Linked DNA regions of Variovorax terrae. The protein of the gene in region 1 interacts with the protein of each later gene in a pairwise test. Links are inferred from orthologs where the notes say so. Each region holds a gene or a part of one and is shown on either strand. Other genes may lie near its edges.

Region 1 (7,759 bases):
TGCAGGTCAACCCAGCACTGACGCAGCGCGACGTCAAGTACATCCTGGCGCGCACCGCGCGGCCGACCGACACCGGCTACGGCCCGATCCAGTATGCCTCGGTGGTGCTGGAGCCGGGCTGGACCACAAACGCCGCCGGCCGCCGCTTCAGCAACTGGTACGGCTTTGGCCTAGTGGACGCCTCGGCGGCGGTGGCCATGGCGCGCGGCTTCAAGCCGCTGGCACCGCAGCGCACGCTGAACTGGCAGCAGAACATGACGGCGGTGCCGATCCCCTACCGCGACGGCAACGGCAGCCGCGGCGCGATCCCGATCGCCGTGGCAGGCGACCTGAACGTGGAGTCGGTGCAGGTGAGCTTCGGCACCACCCACACGGCGCCGGCCAACCTGCGGCTGGTGCTGACCTCGCCGCGCGGCACGCGCAGCCACCTGCTGCTGCCGTTCAGCGTGCTGGTCCCCACGCCGGGCGGCTTCGAGGGCGAGCTGCTGAGTTCCAACGCCTTTCTCGACGAATCCTCCCAGGGCACCTGGAAGCTGGAAGTGGTGGACGTGACCCAGCCCACCGGCGACACCACCGCCCAGCTCCAGGGCTGGGCCATCCGCATTCTGGGGAGATGAGCACCATGACATTCTTGACTGTATCCATTGCCGCCACTCCGCTGCGCCGCGCCGCCATCGTTCTGGCTGTGGCGTCGTCGTCCTATGTCCTGGCGGCCGATGCTGACGACCGCGCCGCATTGCGTGAGGCCGCCACCGGCAGCCGCTTCACCGCAGGCACCGCCAGCTACCGCCTGGTACCGCGGGCCGCTGCGCAGCCGCAGGCCCAGGCCGACGCCAGCGCGGCGCCGGCTTCCGGCATGTTGGCACCCGCTGGCGCCGCCGCGCGCAGCGGCGGGCGCGTGGTGGGGCGGCTGGGCGGCTACGCCATCGTGCTCGACGGCGGCCCAGCGGCCGGACCAGACAGTGCCGCCCGCGCGGCTTCAGGCGGCACGCCGGGCTACCTGGTGGCCGTCAACCAGCGCAGCGGCGCGCCGGCGCTGGTGGCGCCGCGGCTCAAGGTGTTCTGCGCCGAAGCCGGGCGGGCCGAGGCGCTGGCGCAGGCCAGCGGCGGCCGCGTGCTGCTGGCCTCGCAGCCGCCGGCGCTGGTGATCCTGGGCTTCGACACGCCGCAGCGGGCGCTGGCTGCCGCCGACGGGCTGCGCCGCCAGTCCTGTGTGCAGGAGGTGCAGCCCGAGGTGCTGGAGTCGTTCGCCAAGCCGCATTGACGACGGCACCGCCGCCGGGGCGCCTCAGCCCTGGCGAAACGGTGTGCGCTGCTCCAGGTGCTCGAGGTAGTTCGCCACGCCTTCGCCCTCGCGCGCCAGGAAGCGCTCCACCGCGTCGGCGAAGGCCGGGTGCGCGAGCCAGTGGGCCGAGGTGGTGGCCACCGGCATCAGCGCGCGGGCCATCTTGTGCTCGCCCTGAGCGCCGCCCTCGAAGCGCTGGTAGCCCTGCGCGATGCACCATTGCAGTGGCTGGTAGTAGCAGGCCTCGAAGTGCAGGCAGTCCACGCGCTCCAGCGCGCCCCAGTAGCGGCCATAGGCCACCTTGTCCCGGGTTTTGGCATCAAAAGTGCCCAAGGTCCAGGCCAGCGGGTCATCGACTGCTATCAAACTGGTAGCAATCGGCCGGCCGGCGCGCTCCGCCACGAACAGCAGCCAGTGCTCGGGCAGGGTGTCGGCCATGCGCCGGAAGAAGTCGCGCGTGAGGTAGGGCGGGTTGCCGTGCTCGCGGTAGGTGCGCGCGTAGCAGCGGTAGAACAGGTCCCAGTCGGCGGTGCCGATGTCGCGGCCGCGGGCCCAGCGGAAGCTGACGCCGGCCTCGGCCACCTTGCGCCGCTCCTGGCGGATCTTCTTGCGCTTGTCGTGGCTCAGGCTGGCGAGGAAGGCCTCGAAGTCGCGGTAGCCGGTGTCGCCGCCAGGCGCGGGGGCCGCATTCTGCCAGTGGAACTGCACGGTCTGGCGCTGCATCAGGCCGGCATCGGCGCAGGCTGCCACGTCCTCGTCGGCGCCGAACAGCAGGTGCAGCGAGGAGAGCTTTTCGTTGCTGCACCAGCCCAGCAGCGCCTGCACCAGCGCCGCGCGTGCGGCGGCATCGCGCGCCAGCAGCCGCGCGCCGGGCACGGGCGTGAAGGGCACGGCCGCCAGCGCCTTGGGGTAGTAGGCCAGGCCATGCTGCTCGTAGGCGTTGGCCCAGGCCCAGTCGAACACGTACTCGCCGTAGGAGTGGTCCTTGAGGTAGAGCGCGCAGGCGGCCTGCAGCTGTGTGCCGCGCCACAGCGTGAGAAAGCGCGGCGTCCAGCCGGTGGCCGGCGTGGCGCTGCCGCTCTCGTGCAGGGCCGCCAGGTATTCGTGCCGCATGAACGGGCCGGCCTGCGGCTGCAGCGCGAGCAGGGCGTTCCAGTCGGCGGCCGCCACCGCGAACGGTGAATCCAGGACCCGGATGACATAATCGACTGGCTTGTTTCCCATCGCTTGTATGACTCTCAAACTCTGCGTTGCCCAGCTCAATTTCGTCGTCGGCGACCTGTCCGGCAACGCGCAAAAAATCATCGACGCGGCCCGCACGGCCCATGCGCAGGGGGCTCGCCTGCTGCTGACGCCCGAGCTGTCGATCTGCGGCTACGCGGCCGAGGACCTGTTCCTGCGGCCCGCCTTCATCGCCGCCTGTGATGATGCCGTGAAAACGGTGGCCCGCGAACTCGCCGGGTTAAAGGGCATGGTGGTGGTGGTCGGCCATCCCACCGGCGGCGACGAGCGCAGCAAGTCGGTGGCGGTGCAGCGGCGCCACAATGCGGCCAGCGTGATCAGCGAGGGCCGCATCCTGGAAACCTACGCCAAGCGCGAGCTGCCCAACTACCAGGTGTTCGACGAGCGGCGCTACTTCACGCCGGGGCAGGGTGTCTGCGTGTTCCAGGCCGGCGGCGTGAACGTGGGCCTGCTGATCTGCGAGGACGCCTGGTTCGAGGAGCCGGCGCGGCTGGCCAGGGAGGCCGGCGCCGAGCTGCTGGCCGTGATCAATGCCTCGCCCTTTCATGTGGGCAAGGGCGGCGAGCGCGTGGCGCGCATGGCCGAGCGCGTGCGCGCCGTCGGCCTGCCACTGGTCTATGCGCACCTGGTGGGCGGGCAGGACGAGGTGGTGTTCGACGGCGGCTCGTTCGCGCTCGACGCCAGCGGCGCGCTGGTGGCCCGCGCCGGGAATTTCAAGGAAAAACTGCTGGAGGTCCAGGCACAGCGGTCATCGGGTGCTATTGATTTGGTAGCGGGCGAGGTGGCACCGGAGCGCAGCGCCGAAGCCGATCTGTGGGACGCGCTGGTGCTGGGCGTGCACGACTACATCGGCAAGAACGGCTTTCCGGGCGCGATCCTGGGCCTGTCGGGCGGCATCGACTCGGCCCTGGTACTGGCGATCGCGGTGGATGCGCTCGGCCGGGACCGCGTGCGCACGGTGATGATGCCCTCGCCCTACACGGCCGACATCTCCTGGATCGACGCGCGCGACATGGCCGCGCGCCTGGGCGTGCGCTACGACGAGATTTCCATCCTGCCCGAGTTCGAGGCCTTCAAGTCTTCGCTGGCCGGCGAGTTCCAGGGGCTCAAGGAGGACACGACCGAGGAGAACATCCAGGCCCGCATCCGCGGCACGCTGCTGATGGCGTTGTCCAACAAGTTCGGCAGCATCGTGCTGACCACCGGCAACAAGAGCGAGATGGCCACCGGCTACTGCACGCTGTACGGCGACATGGCGGGCGGCTTCGCGGTGATCAAGGACCTGGCCAAGACCACGGTGTTCCGCCTCGCGCGCTGGCGCAACGCGAACGACCCCTACGGCACGGGCGCCAGCCCGATCCCCGAGCGCATCATCACGCGCCCGCCGAGCGCCGAGCTGCGCCCCGACCAGACCGACCAGGACAGCCTGCCGCCCTACGAGGTGCTGGACGCCATCCTGGAGCGCTACATGGAGAACGACCAGCCGATCGAGGAGATCGTCGCCGCCGGCTTTGCGCGCGCCGACGTGGAGCGCGTGACGCGCCTGATCAAGATCAGCGAATACAAGCGCCGCCAGGCCCCGGTGGGAATCAGAGTCACGCACCGAAGTTTCGGCAAGGATTGGCGCTATCCTATTACCAGCAAGTTCCGCGCATAAGGAGAATTCCCCATGACCATGAAACAGATCACCGCCATCGTCAAACCGTTCAAGCTGGAGGAAGTGCGCGAGGCGCTGGCCGAATGCGGCGTCACCGGCCTGACCGTGACCGAAGTCAAGGGCTTCGGCCGCCAGAAGGGCCACACCGAGCTGTACCGCGGGGCCGAGTACGTGGTCGATTTCCTGCCCAAGGTGAAGGTGGAGGTGGTGGTGAAGGAAGGCGACGTGGACCGCTGCGTGGACGCCGTCGTCAAGGCCGCGCGCACCGGCAAGATCGGCGACGGCAAGATCTTCATCACCAGCGTGGAGCGGGTGGTGCGCATCCGCACCGGGGAAGAAGACGAGACGGCGGTCTGAGCCGGCCGCGCTTCAGGCTTTCAGATTTCCGAGAGATCCAGGCCGGTGGCGTTCATGCCTGCCGCCTGCACCAGATCGCGCAGCAGGGGCTCGGGCTCGGCATTCACCTTCACCAGATCCATCAGCCACTCGTTCATGAACTGCTGGCGCACGCTGCTGCGCAGGAACGCCACCAGGCCGTCGTAGTAGCCGGCCGTGTTGAGCAGGCCGATCGGCTTGTCGTGGTAGCCGAGCTGGCGCCAGGTCCAGACTTCGAACAGCTCTTCCAGCGTGCCGATGCCGCCAGGCAGGGACAGGAAGGCATCGGCGCGTTCGGCCATCAGGCGCTTGCGGTCGTGCATGGTGTCCACGATGTGCAGCTCGGTGCAGCTGTGGTTGGCCCACTCCTTCTCGACCAGCGCCTTCGGGATGATGCCGACCACGCGGCCGCCGGCGGCCAGCGTGGCCTCGGCCACCACGCCCATCAGCCCGTTCTTGCCGCCGCCGTAGACCAGCTGGCCGCCGCGCTGGCCGATCCAGGTGCCGACCAGGCGGGCCGTTTCGGTGAATTGGGGGTCGGTGCCGGGGCGGGAGCCGCAGTACACGCAGATGGAAAAAGCGGGATCGGGGGTCATGCAGCAAATTTCTGAAACAGGGCGGCGGCCCAGATGCCGGCGCACAACAACAAACTCAGCAGCACCGCGGCGCTGCCCATGTCCTTGGCGCGCTTGGACAGGTCGTGCCACTCAGGGCCGATGCGGTCGATCGCCGTCTCGATGCCGGTGTTGAGCAACTCGACGATCATCACGATCAGCACCGAGCCGGCCAGCAGCGCGGTTTCGACCCAGTGGCGGCCGAGCCAGAACGACAACGGCACCAGCACGATGGCGGCCAGGGCCTCCTGGCGGAACGCCGTCTCGCCCCAGCCGGCGCGCAGCCCCTCGATGGAATAGCCCGTGGCGTGCCAGACGCGGCTGAAGCCGGTGCGGGTTTTCTGGAGGTTGGCGGGAGCGCTGTTCGGGGAGCCGGGGTCTGGAGACGACATGCAGCGATTGTCGCCGAGGTTCATGACAGCCCGGTCACGGGCTGGCGGCGGCATCAGCGGCTCAGCGGCTGCGAAGACACCAGCCGCGTGCCGGCCCAGGCGTCGTGCCAGAACTGCTGTTGCGGATGGAAGCGGCTGAGCACCGCCCAGACCGCCACCCAGCCCAGCAGGATCACCAGGGTCTCGCCCACGGACACCGGGAACAGGGCCAGCAGCGCCAGCGGCGGCAGGAACCACAGCCAGCTCAGCAGGTAGCGCAGCAGGGCGCGCCGCTGGCTCAAGGGGCGGCCCTGGGCATCGACCACGCGGATGTTCCAGGTCTTCATGGCCAGCGTCTGGCCCTTGGCCCAGAACCAGGTGAAGTAGATGCCGAACACGACGAACAGGAAGGCCTGCAGCGCATGGCGGTTGTCCATGGCGTTGCGGGTCTGGCTCAGGGTGCCAAACAGGTAGCCGGCGATGAACACCACGCCGAACATCAGCATGCCCTCGTACAGCCAGCAGGCCATGCGGCGGCGCAGGCTCGGGGCCACGAGATCGGTGGCCGCTGGGGCGGAAGGCAGGGTGGCGCCCGTGGGCGTGCGATTCGTCGGCATGGGGAGGCGAAAACGGCGGCGACTACGGATGCGGGGTCGCGGCGTCGGCAGGGGGCGGAGCAGGGGCAGGGACGGGCTGAGGCAGCAGGGTGTGGTGGTCCACCGCGCGCGGCGCCGGGATCACCCGGGGAGGCGGGCTGGTCTTGGCCGGCTGGTCCTTGCGCGGACCGGGAATCGGCGCGATTTTCTGTTGCTGCTGCGCCGGCTTGACGGCCAGGGCCGCGCCCACGGGCTTGGAGGCGGCGCCCGCGGCGAGTTTCTGCTTTTCCTCGGGGCTGAGGGCCTGGTAGGCCTCCCATTTGGCTTTTTTCTCGTCGGGCGAGAGCTGCTTGGTTTCGGCGAAGTTCAGGCGCGCCTGGCTGCGCTGCTGCGGGCTCAACGCGACCCACTCGGTCATGCGGCTGTGCAGCTTGGCCTGCTCCTCGGGCGGCAGCTTGGGGTAATTCTTGGACAGCACGATCCACTTGCGCTTTTGCAGCTCGCTGATGCCGTTCCAGTTGGACGCCAGCGGCTGCAGGGCCTGCTGCTGGGCTGGCGTGAGCTCGTTCCAAAGCGGGCGGGAGGCGGGCTTGAAGCTGCCGGTGGCCGGCTGTGCCTTATTGCCGGCGGGTTTGGCCGCGGACGCCGGGGCGGCCGGCGCGCCGGGAGCCGGCTGGGCTCGGGCGGGCAGCGCCAGCAGGCCGTGTGCGATGAGAAAAGCGGCCGCGAAAAGAACCGCGCCCGTCAGGAGCGGGCGGAGCTTCAGGACAGGCGCTGGTTCCAGGAGGCTCATCCGGGCGTCAGAAATTCTGGTCCCTGCTGGTCTTGATGAACTGCGCAAACCCGGGGTCGGCGTAGGCCGAGGGCGGGAGGTCGTCGGTGAGCAGGGCCGCATCGACTTCGGCCACTTCGTTGGCGCGGTTTTCGTTCTGGACCATGTTGATGGCGACCAGGCCGGCCACCAGGGCGATCAGGGGCAGGGCGGAGGCGATGCGGCTCCACAGGCTCAGGCCTTCGTCGCCGAAGGTCAGGGCGGCGCTGCCGCCCGAGGCCACCACGGACGAGGCCGTGCGCACGCGGGCCACCTTGCGCTGGGCCACGGCGCGCACGCGCGCGGCGCGCAGGCGCTCGGAGATGTCATGAGGCAATTCACCCGTGCCGGCCGACAGACGGGCGGCCACCTTCAGGCCGTAACGGTCCTGGAGCATGTCAGTCTGGTATTGGAGTGAATTAGTCATAGATGTATTCCCTTTGCCCTCAGCGCTTTGCCTAGAGCCTGGACTGCGCGGGAACAGTGGGTTTTGACACTGCCTTCCGAACACCCCATGGCCGCCGCTGTTTCGGCGACGTCCATTTCCTCCCAGTAACGCATGAGAAACGCTTCTCGTTGACGCGCCGGCAATTCCTGGATTTCAACCTCGATTTCTCTCAGGATCTGGGCCCTGCGGGTGGCGTCTTCGGCACTTTCCGTGCGCTGTGAGTCTTCCAGGGACTCATAAGTTTCCAGTAAATCGAATTCCCCGTCCTCTCCGGGCAACTCGAAGTCGCTCATGTTGGAAAACAGCGCGTTGCGGGTCTTCTGGCGGCGGAACCAGTCCAGCGTGCAGTTGGACAGGATG
Region 2 (5,696 bases), 140 kb from region 1 along the record:
CCGAATTGATAGCGTACCACCAGGCCATCGGCAGCCAGCGCGACCAGTTCCCGTTCGACATCGACGGCGTGGTCTACAAGGTCGACAGCCTGGCCCTGCAGCGTCAGCTCGGCTTCGTCACGCGCGAGCCGCGCTGGGCCGTGGCGCACAAGTACCCGGCGCAGGAGCAGCTCACCACGGTGCAGGGCATCGACGTGCAGGTGGGCCGTACCGGCAAGCTCACGCCGGTGGCGCGGCTGGCGCCGGTGTTCGTGGGCGGCGTGACCGTCACCAATGCCACGCTGCACAACCTGTTCGAGCTGCGCAGGAAGAAGGTGCGTGTGGGCGACATGGTGATCGTGCGCCGCGCGGGCGACGTGATACCCGAGATCGTCGGGCTGGCGAGGCTGGGCGCCACGGGCATCGAGCCCGCCGCTGCCGGCGATGAGCCGCAGGTTCGGGACGAAGTGGTTTCCCGTCATCCCTACGTGCCCAACTTCCGCATGCCGCGCCAGTGCCCGGTCTGCGGCAGCGCCGTGGTGCGCGAAAAGGGTGAGGTCAACCACCGCTGCACCGGCGGCCTGTTCTGCGCCGCGCAGCGCAAGGAGGCCATCCTGCATTTCGCCCAGCGCCGCGCCATGGACATCGAAGGCCTGGGCGACAAGCTGGTGGACCAGCTGGTGGACGCCCAGGTCATCCACACGCTGCCCGATTTGTACCGGCTGGGCCTGACCGCGCTGGCCAGCCTCGACCGGATGGCCGAGAAGTCGGCGCAGAACGTGCTCGATGCGCTGCAGGCCTCGAAGCAGACCACGCTGCCGCGCTTCCTGTTCGGCCTCGGGCTGCGCCACGTGGGCGAGGCGACGGCCAAGGACCTGGCGCGCCACTTCGGCCGCCTCGATGCCATCATGGATGCGACCGAAGAGCAGCTGCTGGAGGTCAACGACGTGGGCCCGGTGGTGGCCAAAAGCATCCGCACCTTCTTCGAGCAGCCGCACAACCGCGAGGTGGTGGAGCAGTTGCGGGCCTGTGGCATCGCCTGGCCCGAGGGCGAGCCCGCGCCGCGCGCGCAGCTGCCGCTGGCGGGCAAGACCTTTGTGCTGACCGGCACGCTGCCCGTGCTGTCGCGCGAGGAGGCCAAGGAATTGCTGGAAGCCGCCGGCGCCAAGGTCGCGGGCTCGGTCAGCAAGAAGACCGACTACGTGGTTGCCGGCGCCGAGGCGGGCAGCAAGCTGGAGAAGGCGCAGGCCCTGGGCGTCGCGGTGCTCGACGAAGACGGGCTGCGCCGCCTGCTGGCCGGCACTGCGGAGTGACGGCCAGCGATTGAACCCCGGCGCGGCGCGGGGGTCCAACCCTCCTGGACACTGTCTTCAGGAGGCAGTCATGAACATCCGCATTTCCTGCTGCGCCGCCGCGCTCGCCGCTGGCGCCCTGGCCGGGCTCTCGGGCTGCGCCGTGGTGCCCGCCGATGCCTACTACGGTACCGCGTACCCCTACAGTTCGCCCTACGTCTACCCGTACACCTACGCCTATCCGCCCATAGGCTATGCCGATCCCTGGTTCTGGGGCCCCGCCTATGGCTTTGTCGATTTCAGCGTGGTGGTGGCCCGCCGCGGGCCTCGCCATGGCTCGTCTGGTTTCGTGGCGCCCGGACGCCCGTTCGGCGGCGGCGGCGCGCCGCGCATGGGAATGGGCGGCGCAGGCCACTTTGGCGGCCGCGGTGGAGGGCATGACGGTGGCCACGGGGGTGGCGGCCACGGGCGCTGAGGGCTTTACCCACCGTTACGCAAAGCGACCTGCGGTATGTCGGAGGGCCGCGGCCGCCGCGCGTTGTGAAATGACCTGATCTACAAGGAGACCGTCATGTCTCGCCTACGTATCGCCGGAATCATCCTCGCCGCTGCCAGCGCCACCCTGCTGAGCGGCTGCGTGGTGGCCCCGGTGGCTCCCTATCCTGGCACCTACTACTACCCGGCAGCGCCGATCGTGGTGTCGCCTTCCATCGGTTTCTACGGCTCCTATGGGTATCGGCGCGGACGCTAGCAAACGTTTCTGCGCGGTGCGCCGGTTGCCGCTGCCCTGATCGCGCCCGCGGGCCCCGATGGCGCGGCGGCGGGGGAGGTTATGCTTGCGGCTCCCCAGCTTTCCCCCGCGTCCCATGGCTGTACGAGACATCCTCAAAATGGGCGATCCGCGCCTGCTGCGCATCGCCCCGCCCGTGACGGCCTTCGATACCGATGCGCTGCACCTGCTGGTGCGCGACATGTTCGAGACCATGGCCGCTGTCAACGGCGCCGGCCTCGCGGCACCGCAGATCAGCGTGGACCTGCAGCTCGTGATCTTCGGCACCGATGCACCCAACCCGCGCTACCCCGACGCGCCGCCCGTGCCGCGCACCGTGCTGTGCAATCCGGTCATCACGCCGCTGGGGCCGGATGAAGAGGACGGCTGGGAGGGCTGCCTCTCGGTGCCCGGCCTGCGCGGCGTGGTGCCGCGCTTCGCGCGCATCCGCTACACCGGCTTCGACCCCCATGGCGACCCGATCGACCGCGTGGCCGAGGGCTTCCATGCGCGCGTGGTCCAGCATGAATGCGACCACCTGATCGGCAAGCTCTACCCGATGCGGGTGCGCGATTTCACGCAGTTCGGCTTCACCGAGGTGCTGTTTCCCGGGCTGGACGCCGAGCAGGACGACTGAGGCCGCCGCGCCTTGGTCTGGCGTGGCGCTGCCGGCCTATGGCGCCGCCAGTGCCTCCAGCAGCTCGGTCTCGATCTCGATCTGCGCCTTGTTCTGCTGCAGCTCGGCGCCGTCGATCAGGAAGGTATCCTCCACGCGCTCGCCCAGCGTCGTGACCTTGGCGAGCTGCAGGTTGAGCTTGTGCTGCGCCAGCACGCGCGCCACACTGTAGAGCAGGCCCACGCGGTCGCTGGCCGAGATGCTGAGCAGCCAGCGCTGGGCCTTCTCGTCGGGCCGAAGATCCACGCGCGGCACCACGGGAAAGCTCTTGACGCGGCGCGACACGCGCCCGCGCCCCACCGGCGGCAGCGGGCCGCGCTGCTCGATGGTGTGCAGCAGGTCGGTTTCGACCATGCTGATGAGTTCGCGGTAGTGCTCGGGCAGGATCGAGGTCACGACCTGGAAGGTGTCGAGCGCGTAGCCGTTGTTGGCGGTGTGCACCTTGGCGTCCAGGATGCTGAAGCCGGCCTGCTCGAAATAGCCGCAGATGCGGGCGAACAGGTCGGGCTGGTCGGGCGTGTAGACCAGCACCTGCAGGCCTTCCCCCACCGGCGAGAGGCGCGCACGCACGATGGCGCGGCCGCGCGGCGCGGACTCGTCGCCGCTCGCCTTCTCGACAAAGCGCGACAGCTGCTTGGTGTGCCAGGCGATGTCGGACGCCTCGTGGCGCATGAAGTAGCGCACATCCAGCGTGTCCCACAGCGCCTTGTGCGCCTCGTGCGGCAGCGCGTGCAGCGCCAGCAGCACCAGGGCCTCGCGCTTGCGGGCCTCGACCTCGGCGTCGGGGTCGGGCGCGCGGCCGCCCAGGGTGCGCAGGGTGTAGCGGTACAGGTCTTCCAGCAGCTTGCCTTTCCAGGCGTTCCACACCTTGGGGCTGGTGCCGCGGATGTCGGCCACGGTCAGCAGGTAGAGCGCGGTCAGGTAGCGCTCATTGCCCACACGCTGGGCGAAGGCCGCGATCACGTCCGGGTCGCTCAGGTCCGCCTTCTGCGCGATGCGGCTCATGGCGAGGTGCTCGTGCACCAGGAATTCGATCAGCGCGGCGTCCTCGCGCGCGATGCCGTGCTGGCGGCAAAAGCGCCGCACCTCGTGCGCGCCGAGGTTGGAGTGGTCGCCGCCGCGGCCCTTGGCGATGTCGTGGAACAGCGCCGCGATGTAGAGGATCCAGGGCTTGTCCCAGCCGGCGGCGAGCTGCGAGCAGAACGGGTACTCGTGCGCGTGCTCGGCGATGAAGAAGCGCCGCACGTTGCGCAGCACCATCAGGATGTGCTGGTCCACGGTGTAGACGTGGAACAGGTCGTGCTGCATCTGGCCGACGATGCGGCGGAACACCCACAGGTAGCGCCCGAGCACCGAGGTCTGGTTCATCAGCCGCATGGCGTGGGTGATGCCCTCGGGCTGCTGCAGGATGCGCAGGAAGGTGGCGCGGTTGACCGGGTCGTCGCGGAACTTCGCCGTCATCACGTTGCGCACGTTGTAGAGCGCGCGCAGCGTGCGGGCCGACAGGCCCTTGAGCCCCCGCGTGGTCTGGTACAGCAGGAAGGTTTCGAGGATGGCGTGCGGCTGCTTCACGTAGAGGTCGTCGCTGGCCACCTCGATCATGCCGGCCTTGTCGGCGAAGCGCTCGTTGATCGGGCGCGGTTCGTGCGTGCTGGGGTTGAGCCGCTCCTCGATGTTGAGCAGCAGGATCTGATTGAGCTGGGTCACCGCCTTGGCGGCCCAGTAGTAGCGCTTCATCAGCACTTCGCTGGCGCGCATGGCGAGGCGCCCGCCGGCCGTGGTCTGCTCGGTGTAGCCGAAGGACTCGGCCACCGCAGTCTGCAGGTCGAACACCAGCCGGTCTTCACGCCGCCCGGCGATCAGGTGCAGCCGGGCGCGGATCAGGCTCAGCAGGGCCTCATTGCGCTTGATCTGCCGCGCCTCGAACGGCGTGGCCAAGCCCTTGCGCGCGAGGTCGTCCCAGCTCTTGCCGATCCGGGCGGCCTTGGCCACCCACAGCAGGGTCTGCAGGTCGCGCAGGCCGCCGGGCGATTCCTTGCAGTTGGGCTCCAGCGAGTAGGGCGTGTTCTCGAACTTGTGGTGGCGCTGGCGCATCTCCAGCGTCTTGGCGACGAAGAAGGCCTGTGGGTCGAGCGTGGCCGCGTACTGCGCGCTGAACAGGGCAAACAGCTTGCGGTCACCGGTGACCAGGCGCGATTCGAGCAGCGAGGTCTGCACCGTCACGTCCTTGCGGGCTTCGGCCACGCAGTCGGCCACGCTGCGCACGCTGGAGCCGATCTCCAGCCCGGTGTCCCAGCAGCTGCCGATGAAGCCCTCGATCTGCTGCTTCAGCGCCTCGTCGGCGTCGGGCGAGGCATGGTCGGGCAGCAGCAGCAGCACGTCCACGTCGGAGTAGGGGAACAGCTCGCCGCGGCCATAGCCGCCCACGGCCACCAGCGCAAAGCCTTCGGGGAAGCTGGCATGGGCCCAGAGCGTGCGCAGCGTGGCATCGGCCTGCTGCGCGAGCTTTTGCAGCAGGCGGCGCACGCCGCGGGTGGAGGCGCCGCTGGACTGCACGGACTGCAGCAGCTCGGCTTTCTGGAGCCGGTAGTCGTTGCGCAGGGCTTGCAGGTCGGGCATGTCCGGGCGGTGAGGTCGGTGGCGGGCAGGCGCCCAGGCGGTCAGGCCGTGACGAACGAAGGCGCAGGCGGGCTGCCGTCCGACAGCGTGAGCACCTCGTAGCCGGTTTCGGTCACCAGCACGGTGTGCTCCCACTGGGCCGAGAGCGAATGGTCCTTGGTGACGATGGTCCAGCCGTCGGTCAGCTCCTTGATCTCGCGGCGCCCGGCGTTGATCATGGGCTCGATGGTGAAGGTCATGCCGGGCTTGAGCTCCTCGAGCGTGCCGGGCTTGCCGTAGTGCAGCACCTGCGGCTCCTCATGGAACACCTTGCCGATGCCGTGGCCGCAGAACTCGCGCACCACCGAGAAGCCGTTGCTCT
Region 3 (5,424 bases), 990 kb from region 1 along the record:
CCCGGGCGAAGCCGCCACCAAGGACCTGTACCACCTGCCGCCCGAGGAAGACGCGAAGGTGCCGACCGTGTGCCACAGCCTCGATCAGGCGCTGGACTACTTGGACAAGGGCCGCAGCTTCCTGACCAAGGGCGGCGTGTTCACCGACACCATGATCGACGCCTACATCGAGCTCAAGATGCAGGAGGTCACGCGCTTCCGCATGGCGACCCACCCGGTGGAATTCGACATGTACTACTCGCTGTAATCCGGCGCGTTGCCTGTGGCATGAAAAGGACGGCATATGCCGTCCTTTTTCTTTTTGAATCAAAGGGTTATTTTGTATTTCTAAGGAAAAGCGCGATACTGGCAGACCGTCCCTGCATTTTTTGCAATGCGAGGAGAAGAGCATGAGATACGCGTTATTGATTCCCGTGCTTGCTGCATTTTTCACAGCAGGCAGTCACAGCCAGGACCGCATCTACCGCTGCGGCAATGAATACACCAACAATGCCGCCGAGGCCCAGTCCCGCGGCTGCAAGGTGGTGGAAGGCGGCAACGTCACCGTGGTGCAGGGCACGCGCGTGCCGGCCGGGCAGGTGCGCGTGGCCGCGGCGCCGGCGGCGGCCGGGCCGCGCGTGGATTCGGCCGACCAGCGCGCGCGCGATTCCGAAGCCCGCGCCATCCTCGAGGCCGAACTCAAGAAGGCCGAGGCCCGCCAGGCCGAGCTGCTCAAGGAATACAACGACGGCGAGCCCGAGAAGCAGGGTGCCGAGGGGCGCAACTACCAGAAGTACCTGGACCGCGTGGCCGAGCTCAAGGCCAGCATCGCCCGCAACGAAAGCGACATCGCGGGCATCAAGCGCGAGCTGGGCCGCGTTCCTGCGTCAAAATAAGTGGCTTGAACAAGCCCACTTCCCCGCCCGCGTACTTTCAACCGTTCGATCTCCTGGCCACGCTGGTCGCCGTGGTGCGCAGCGATGGCTCGGTGCTGTTCGCCAACTCGGCACTCGAAGACGCCCTGGGCACCTCGCGCCGCACCATCGAAGGCTCGCAACTGCCCGACTGCTTCACCGAACCGCAGATCCTGCAGAACGCGCTCGAAGGCGCGGGCAGCAATGAGTTCGCCGCGCTGCGCTACGACGCTTGGCTCAAGCGCCTGAACCACGATCCGCTGCCCGTGCATGTGATCGTGGCGCAGACCGAGCGGCCGGGCGAGATCATCGTGGAGCTGCTGCCGCTCGAAGCCCAGGCCAAGCAGGACCGAGAGGAGCGCCTGATCGACCAGGCCCAGGCCAACAAGGAGCTGATCCGCAACCTCGCGCACGAGATCAAGAACCCGCTGGGCGGCATCCGCGGCGCGGCGCAGCTGCTGCAGATGGAGATTGACTCCAGGGACCTGACCGAGTACACCCAGGTCATCATCCACGAGGCCGACCGGCTGCAGACGCTGGTCGACCGGCTGCTGGCGCCGCACCGCCGCCCGCACGTGGTGGGCGACGTCAACATCCACGAGGTCTGCGAGCGGGTGCGCTCGCTGATCCTGGCCGAGTTTCCACGCGGGCTGAAGGTGGTTCGTGAATACGACATTTCGATTCCCGAGTTCCGCGGCGACCGCGAGCAGCTGATCCAGGCCGTGCTCAACATCGCCCACAACGCCTGCCAGGCCCTGGCCGAACGCATCGCGGCGGGCGATGCGCAACTGGTGTTCCGCACGCGGATCGCCCGGCAGGTGACATTCGGTAAGCAGCGCTATCGACTGGCATTGGAATTGCATGTCATCGACAACGGGCCCGGCGTGCCGGACTCGATCAAAGACCGCATCTTCTACCCGCTGGTGTCGGGCCGGGAAGGCGGCTCAGGGCTGGGGCTGACGTTGGCGCAAACCTTCGTGCAGCAGCACCATGGCTTGATCGAGTGCGAAAGCGTGGCGGGCCGGACGGATTTCAAGATACTGATTCCGCTGCCCTGACTGATTGAGTTCGATACCAAGGTGACTAAAACACATGAAGCCGATCTGGATAGTAGACGACGACCAATCCATCCGCTTCGTGCTGGAGAAGGCCCTGCTCCGCGAAGAACTGCCCACGCGCAGCTTCACCAACCCGCGTGAAGTGCTGCAGGCGCTCGAAGACGCCACGGACGAGGACGGCCCGCAGGTCCTGGTGAGCGACATCCGCATGCCGGGCGGCTCGGGGCTGGAGCTGCTGGACAAGGTCAAGGAGAAGCTGCCGGGCCTGCCCGTCATCATCATGACCGCGTTCTCCGACCTCGACAGCGCCGTCTCGGCTTTCCAGGGCGGCGCGTTCGAATACCTGCCCAAGCCATTTGACCTGCCCAAGGCGGTGGAGCTGATCCGCCGTGCGGTGGAAGAGAGCCAGCGCGAGGAAGTGGCCGAGGAGCGCATGGCTGCCGCGCCCGAGATGCTGGGCCAGGCCCCGGCGATGCAGGACGTGTTCCGCGCCATCGGGCGCCTCTCGCAGAGCAACGTCACGGTGATGATCACCGGCGAATCGGGTTCGGGCAAGGAGCTGGTGGCGCGCGCGCTGCACAAGCATTCGCCGCGCGCCAGCGGGCCCTTCGTGGCGATCAACACCGCGGCCATCCCCAAGGACCTGCTGGAGAGCGAGTTGTTCGGCCACGAGCGCGGCGCCTTCACTGGCGCGCAGACCATGCGCCGCGGCCGCTTCGAGCAGGCCGAGGGCGGCACGCTGTTCCTTGATGAGATCGGCGACATGCCGTTCGATTTGCAGACGCGCCTGCTGCGCGTGCTCAGCGACGGCCACTTCTACCGCGTGGGCGGCCACAACGCCGTCAAGGCCCATGTGCGCGTGATCGCCGCCACGCACCAGGACCTGGAGCAGCGCGTCAAGGAAGGCGTGTTCCGCGAAGACCTGTTCCACCGCCTCAACGTGATCCGCCTGCGCCTGCCGGCGCTGCGCGAGCGCAGGGAAGACGTGCCCATGCTCACGCGCCACTTCCTGCAGCAAAGCGCCAAGCAGCTCGGTGTGGAGCCCAAGCGCATTTCCGATGCTGCGCTGGCCTTGCTCGGCGCCTTTGGTTTCCCGGGCAATGTGCGGCAGCTCGAAAACATCTGCCACTGGCTGACCGTGATGGCGCCGGCGCAAGTGATCGAGCCCAAGGACCTGCCGCCCGAGGTGGCCGGCACCACCGGCGATGCCCCGGCCTTGCGAACATTGGCCGCACCCGGCGCCGAGGCCGCGCCGCGCCTGGCCGAGCTGGCCGCGAAGCCCGCGGTCAAGGCGCTGGAGGCGGATGCGGCGGGCGACGCGCTGCCGGCGCCGACAGCGAACGCCGTGCCGGCACCCGGCGCGGGCAGCTGGGAATCAGGGCTCGAGGCCGAGGCGCTGGCCCTGCTGGCCACGGGCCGGCACGACGTGTGGGACGAACTGACCCGCCGTTTCGAGTCCAAGCTGATCCTGACCGCGCTGGCCAACACGCGGGGGCGGCGCATCGAGGCCGCTCAAAAGCTCGGCATCGGGCGCAACACCATTACGCGCAAAATTCAGGAACTGGGTCTGGAGTAGAGAGCGCCCGCCGATTCACGGCCGCGGGCTCACAGCTCCACGATCACCGGCGCGTGGTCGCTGGGCTGCTTGTTCTTGCGCGGCGCGCGATCCACGGTGCAGGACTTCACCCCGGGCTTGAGCGCCTCGCTCACCAGGATGTGGTCGATGCGCAGGCCTCGGTTCTTCTGGAAGCCGAGCATACGGTAGTCCCACCACGAGTAGCTTTTCTCGGGCTGCTCGAACAGGCGGAAGGCATCGGTCAGGCCCAGGCCCAGCAGCGCCTTGAAGTGGTCGCGCTCGGCCGTCGTGTGGTGGATGGTCTCGCGCAGGCCCTCGGGATCGTAGGAGTCGCGGTCCTCGGGCGCGACGTTGAAGTCGCCCAGCAGCACCAGCCGCGGATGCACGGCCAACTCCGCGCGTACCTGTTCGCGCAAGGCATCGAGCCAGCGCATCTTGTAGGCGAACTTCTCGCTGCCCGGCTCCTGGCCGTTGACGAAGTAGCCGTTGACCACGCGCAGCGCGCCCTCGGGCGTGTCCAGCGTGGCGGTGATCACGCGCGACTGATCGTCGGCAAAGCCCGTGATGTTCTTCACCACGTCGCGCGCCGGGGTGCGGCTCAGGATGGCGACGCCGTTGTAAGTCTTCTGGCCGAACACGGCACTGTGGTAGCCCGCGGCCTCGAGCTCGGCCTGCGGGAACTTGTCATCGGTGAGCTTGAGCTCCTGCAGGCACAGCGCGTCCACCGGGTTGGCGGCCAGCCAGTCCAGCACTTGGGGCAGGCGCACGGCCAGGGAGTTGACGTTCCAGGTGGCAAGTTTCATGGTGTCGGCTTCGTTCACGTTGCAGGGGTGAGGGCGGCAGCGAGGGCCGCGTTCAAGAATGGCATTGTGCCCGCGTGCGTCGATGCGAGGCCCGTTAGAGGTGAATTTTGGATGATTTAAGCCGGATGTCCAGGTGCAGTGGTCATTGTTTGCTATCAAATAAGTAGCAAATGGTTGCGGCCAACAGGCGCGAGCCTTGCCTGTTCATGCCCGGCGTGTTGCGCCCGCCACCGTCGTCCCGCTGGATGGGAGCGTCGTCCCGTCACCTAGCCTTCTCGAAACTCAGCAGGAACGCCTGAAGTTTCTGCGTCGCCAAGCCTGATGAATCGATCGGCGTCATCATTCCTATCGGCTCGAACGCATAAGGCACGGCTATGTTCAGCCGCACCAGTTGCCCCGCGTCCAGCAACTGGCTGGCGATGCTGAGGGGCACGAGGCACACGCATCGCTCGTGCACGAGGGCCGCCCACACGATAGCCATCGAGCGGGTGCTAATCAGGCGCTGCCTGGGCTCGATGCCTTGCGCGGCGCTCCACTGGTCGAGGGTCCGGCGCGGCGCAGATGCAACGGGCGAGGTCAGCCAGATTTCGTCGCGTAGCGCCTTGAAGGTCAGCCGCTTCCTGCCGGCAAGCGGATGGTGTGGCGCGGCGATGACCACGAACTCATCGTCGAGCAGCGGCTCGAAGCGCCAGCCCTCCGTGGCAACAGGGGGTTGCCGGCAGAAGACCATGTCGAGGCCGCCGCCCGCCATCAAGGCGCCGATCTGTTCGATGTCTGCTTCCTGAATCTGCAGCAGGATGTCCGGGTGCTGCTGGCTGAAGACCGGCAAGGCCTTGGCCAGGATGCCCGTCACGGCGCCAGACAGGGCCGCGATGCGCACCAGGCTGCGGCCCTCGGCCGAGAAGGCCACCACCGCCTCCGCGCAGTCGTTGAGCGCGTCGAGCATCCTGCGCGCGAGCGGCAGAACCGCGAGGGCGATGGGCGTCGGATGCATGCCTCGCGCATGCCTGTCGAACAGCGTGCACTCGAGCAGTTGTTCCAGATCCGCGAGCGCCTGGGTCGTGGAGGGCTGCGTGAGCCCGATGGCTTCCGCA

What was found.
Region 2: the proteins of MMF98_RS07780 (region 1) and MMF98_RS08495 interact in binary tests that used the Escherichia coli proteins (3 or more experiments, as listed by UniProt). The link is inferred for Variovorax terrae from one-to-one orthologs.
Region 3: the proteins of MMF98_RS07780 (region 1) and glnL interact in binary tests that used the Escherichia coli proteins (3 or more experiments, as listed by UniProt). The link is inferred for Variovorax terrae from one-to-one orthologs.

The regions. Positions count from the first base shown.
Region 1 is NZ_JALGBI010000001.1:1,643,847-1,651,605, forward strand. Bases 3,141-5,871 are described here. They hold MMF98_RS07780 (P-II family nitrogen regulator), read left to right. Parts: upstream 3,141-4,202; coding sequence 4,203-4,541; downstream 4,542-5,871. Other genes in these bases: MMF98_RS07775 (NAD+ synthase), read left to right, coding at 3,141-4,184; MMF98_RS07785 (LOG family protein), read right to left, coding at 4,562-5,155; MMF98_RS07790 (diacylglycerol kinase), read right to left, coding at 5,152-5,565; MMF98_RS07795 (RDD family protein), read right to left, coding at 5,619-5,871. Also shown: MMF98_RS23615 (S8 family serine peptidase), read left to right, coding at 1-617; MMF98_RS07765 (hypothetical protein), read left to right, coding at 632-1,264; MMF98_RS07770 (GNAT family N-acetyltransferase), read right to left, coding at 1,289-2,509; more of MMF98_RS07775, read left to right, coding at 2,517-3,140; more of MMF98_RS07795, read right to left, coding at 5,872-6,074; MMF98_RS07800 (DUF3106 domain-containing protein), read right to left, coding at 6,184-6,933; MMF98_RS07805 (DUF3619 family protein), read right to left, coding at 6,941-7,348; MMF98_RS07810 (RNA polymerase sigma factor), read right to left, coding at 7,375-7,759. UniProt on the Escherichia coli protein: P-II indirectly controls the transcription of the glutamine synthetase gene (glnA). P-II prevents NR-II-catalyzed conversion of NR-I to NR-I-phosphate, the transcriptional activator of GlnA. When P-II is uridylylated to P-II-UMP, these events are reversed.
Region 2 is NZ_JALGBI010000001.1:1,789,204-1,794,899, forward strand. Bases 2,514-5,696 are described here. They hold MMF98_RS08495 ([protein-PII] uridylyltransferase), read right to left. Parts: upstream 5,336-5,696; coding sequence 2,714-5,335; downstream 2,514-2,713. Other genes in these bases: def (peptide deformylase), read left to right, coding at 2,514-2,677; map (type I methionyl aminopeptidase), read right to left, coding at 5,377-5,696. Also shown: NAD-dependent DNA ligase LigA, read left to right, coding at 1-1,292; MMF98_RS08480 (hypothetical protein), read left to right, coding at 1,363-1,746; MMF98_RS08485 (hypothetical protein), read left to right, coding at 1,843-2,022; more of def, read left to right, coding at 2,138-2,513.
Region 3 is NZ_JALGBI010000001.1:2,633,040-2,638,463, reverse strand. What follows is about bases 1-2,911. They hold glnL (nitrogen regulation protein NR(II)), read left to right. Parts: upstream 1-871; coding sequence 872-1,951; downstream 1,952-2,911. Other genes in these bases: ntrC (nitrogen regulation protein NR(I)), read left to right, coding at 1,986-2,911; MMF98_RS12410 (hypothetical protein), read left to right, coding at 390-875; glnA (type I glutamate--ammonia ligase), read left to right, coding at 1-247. Outside these bases: more of ntrC, read left to right, coding at 2,912-3,527; xth (exodeoxyribonuclease III), read right to left, coding at 3,557-4,330; MMF98_RS12390 (LysR family transcriptional regulator), read right to left, coding at 4,593-5,424.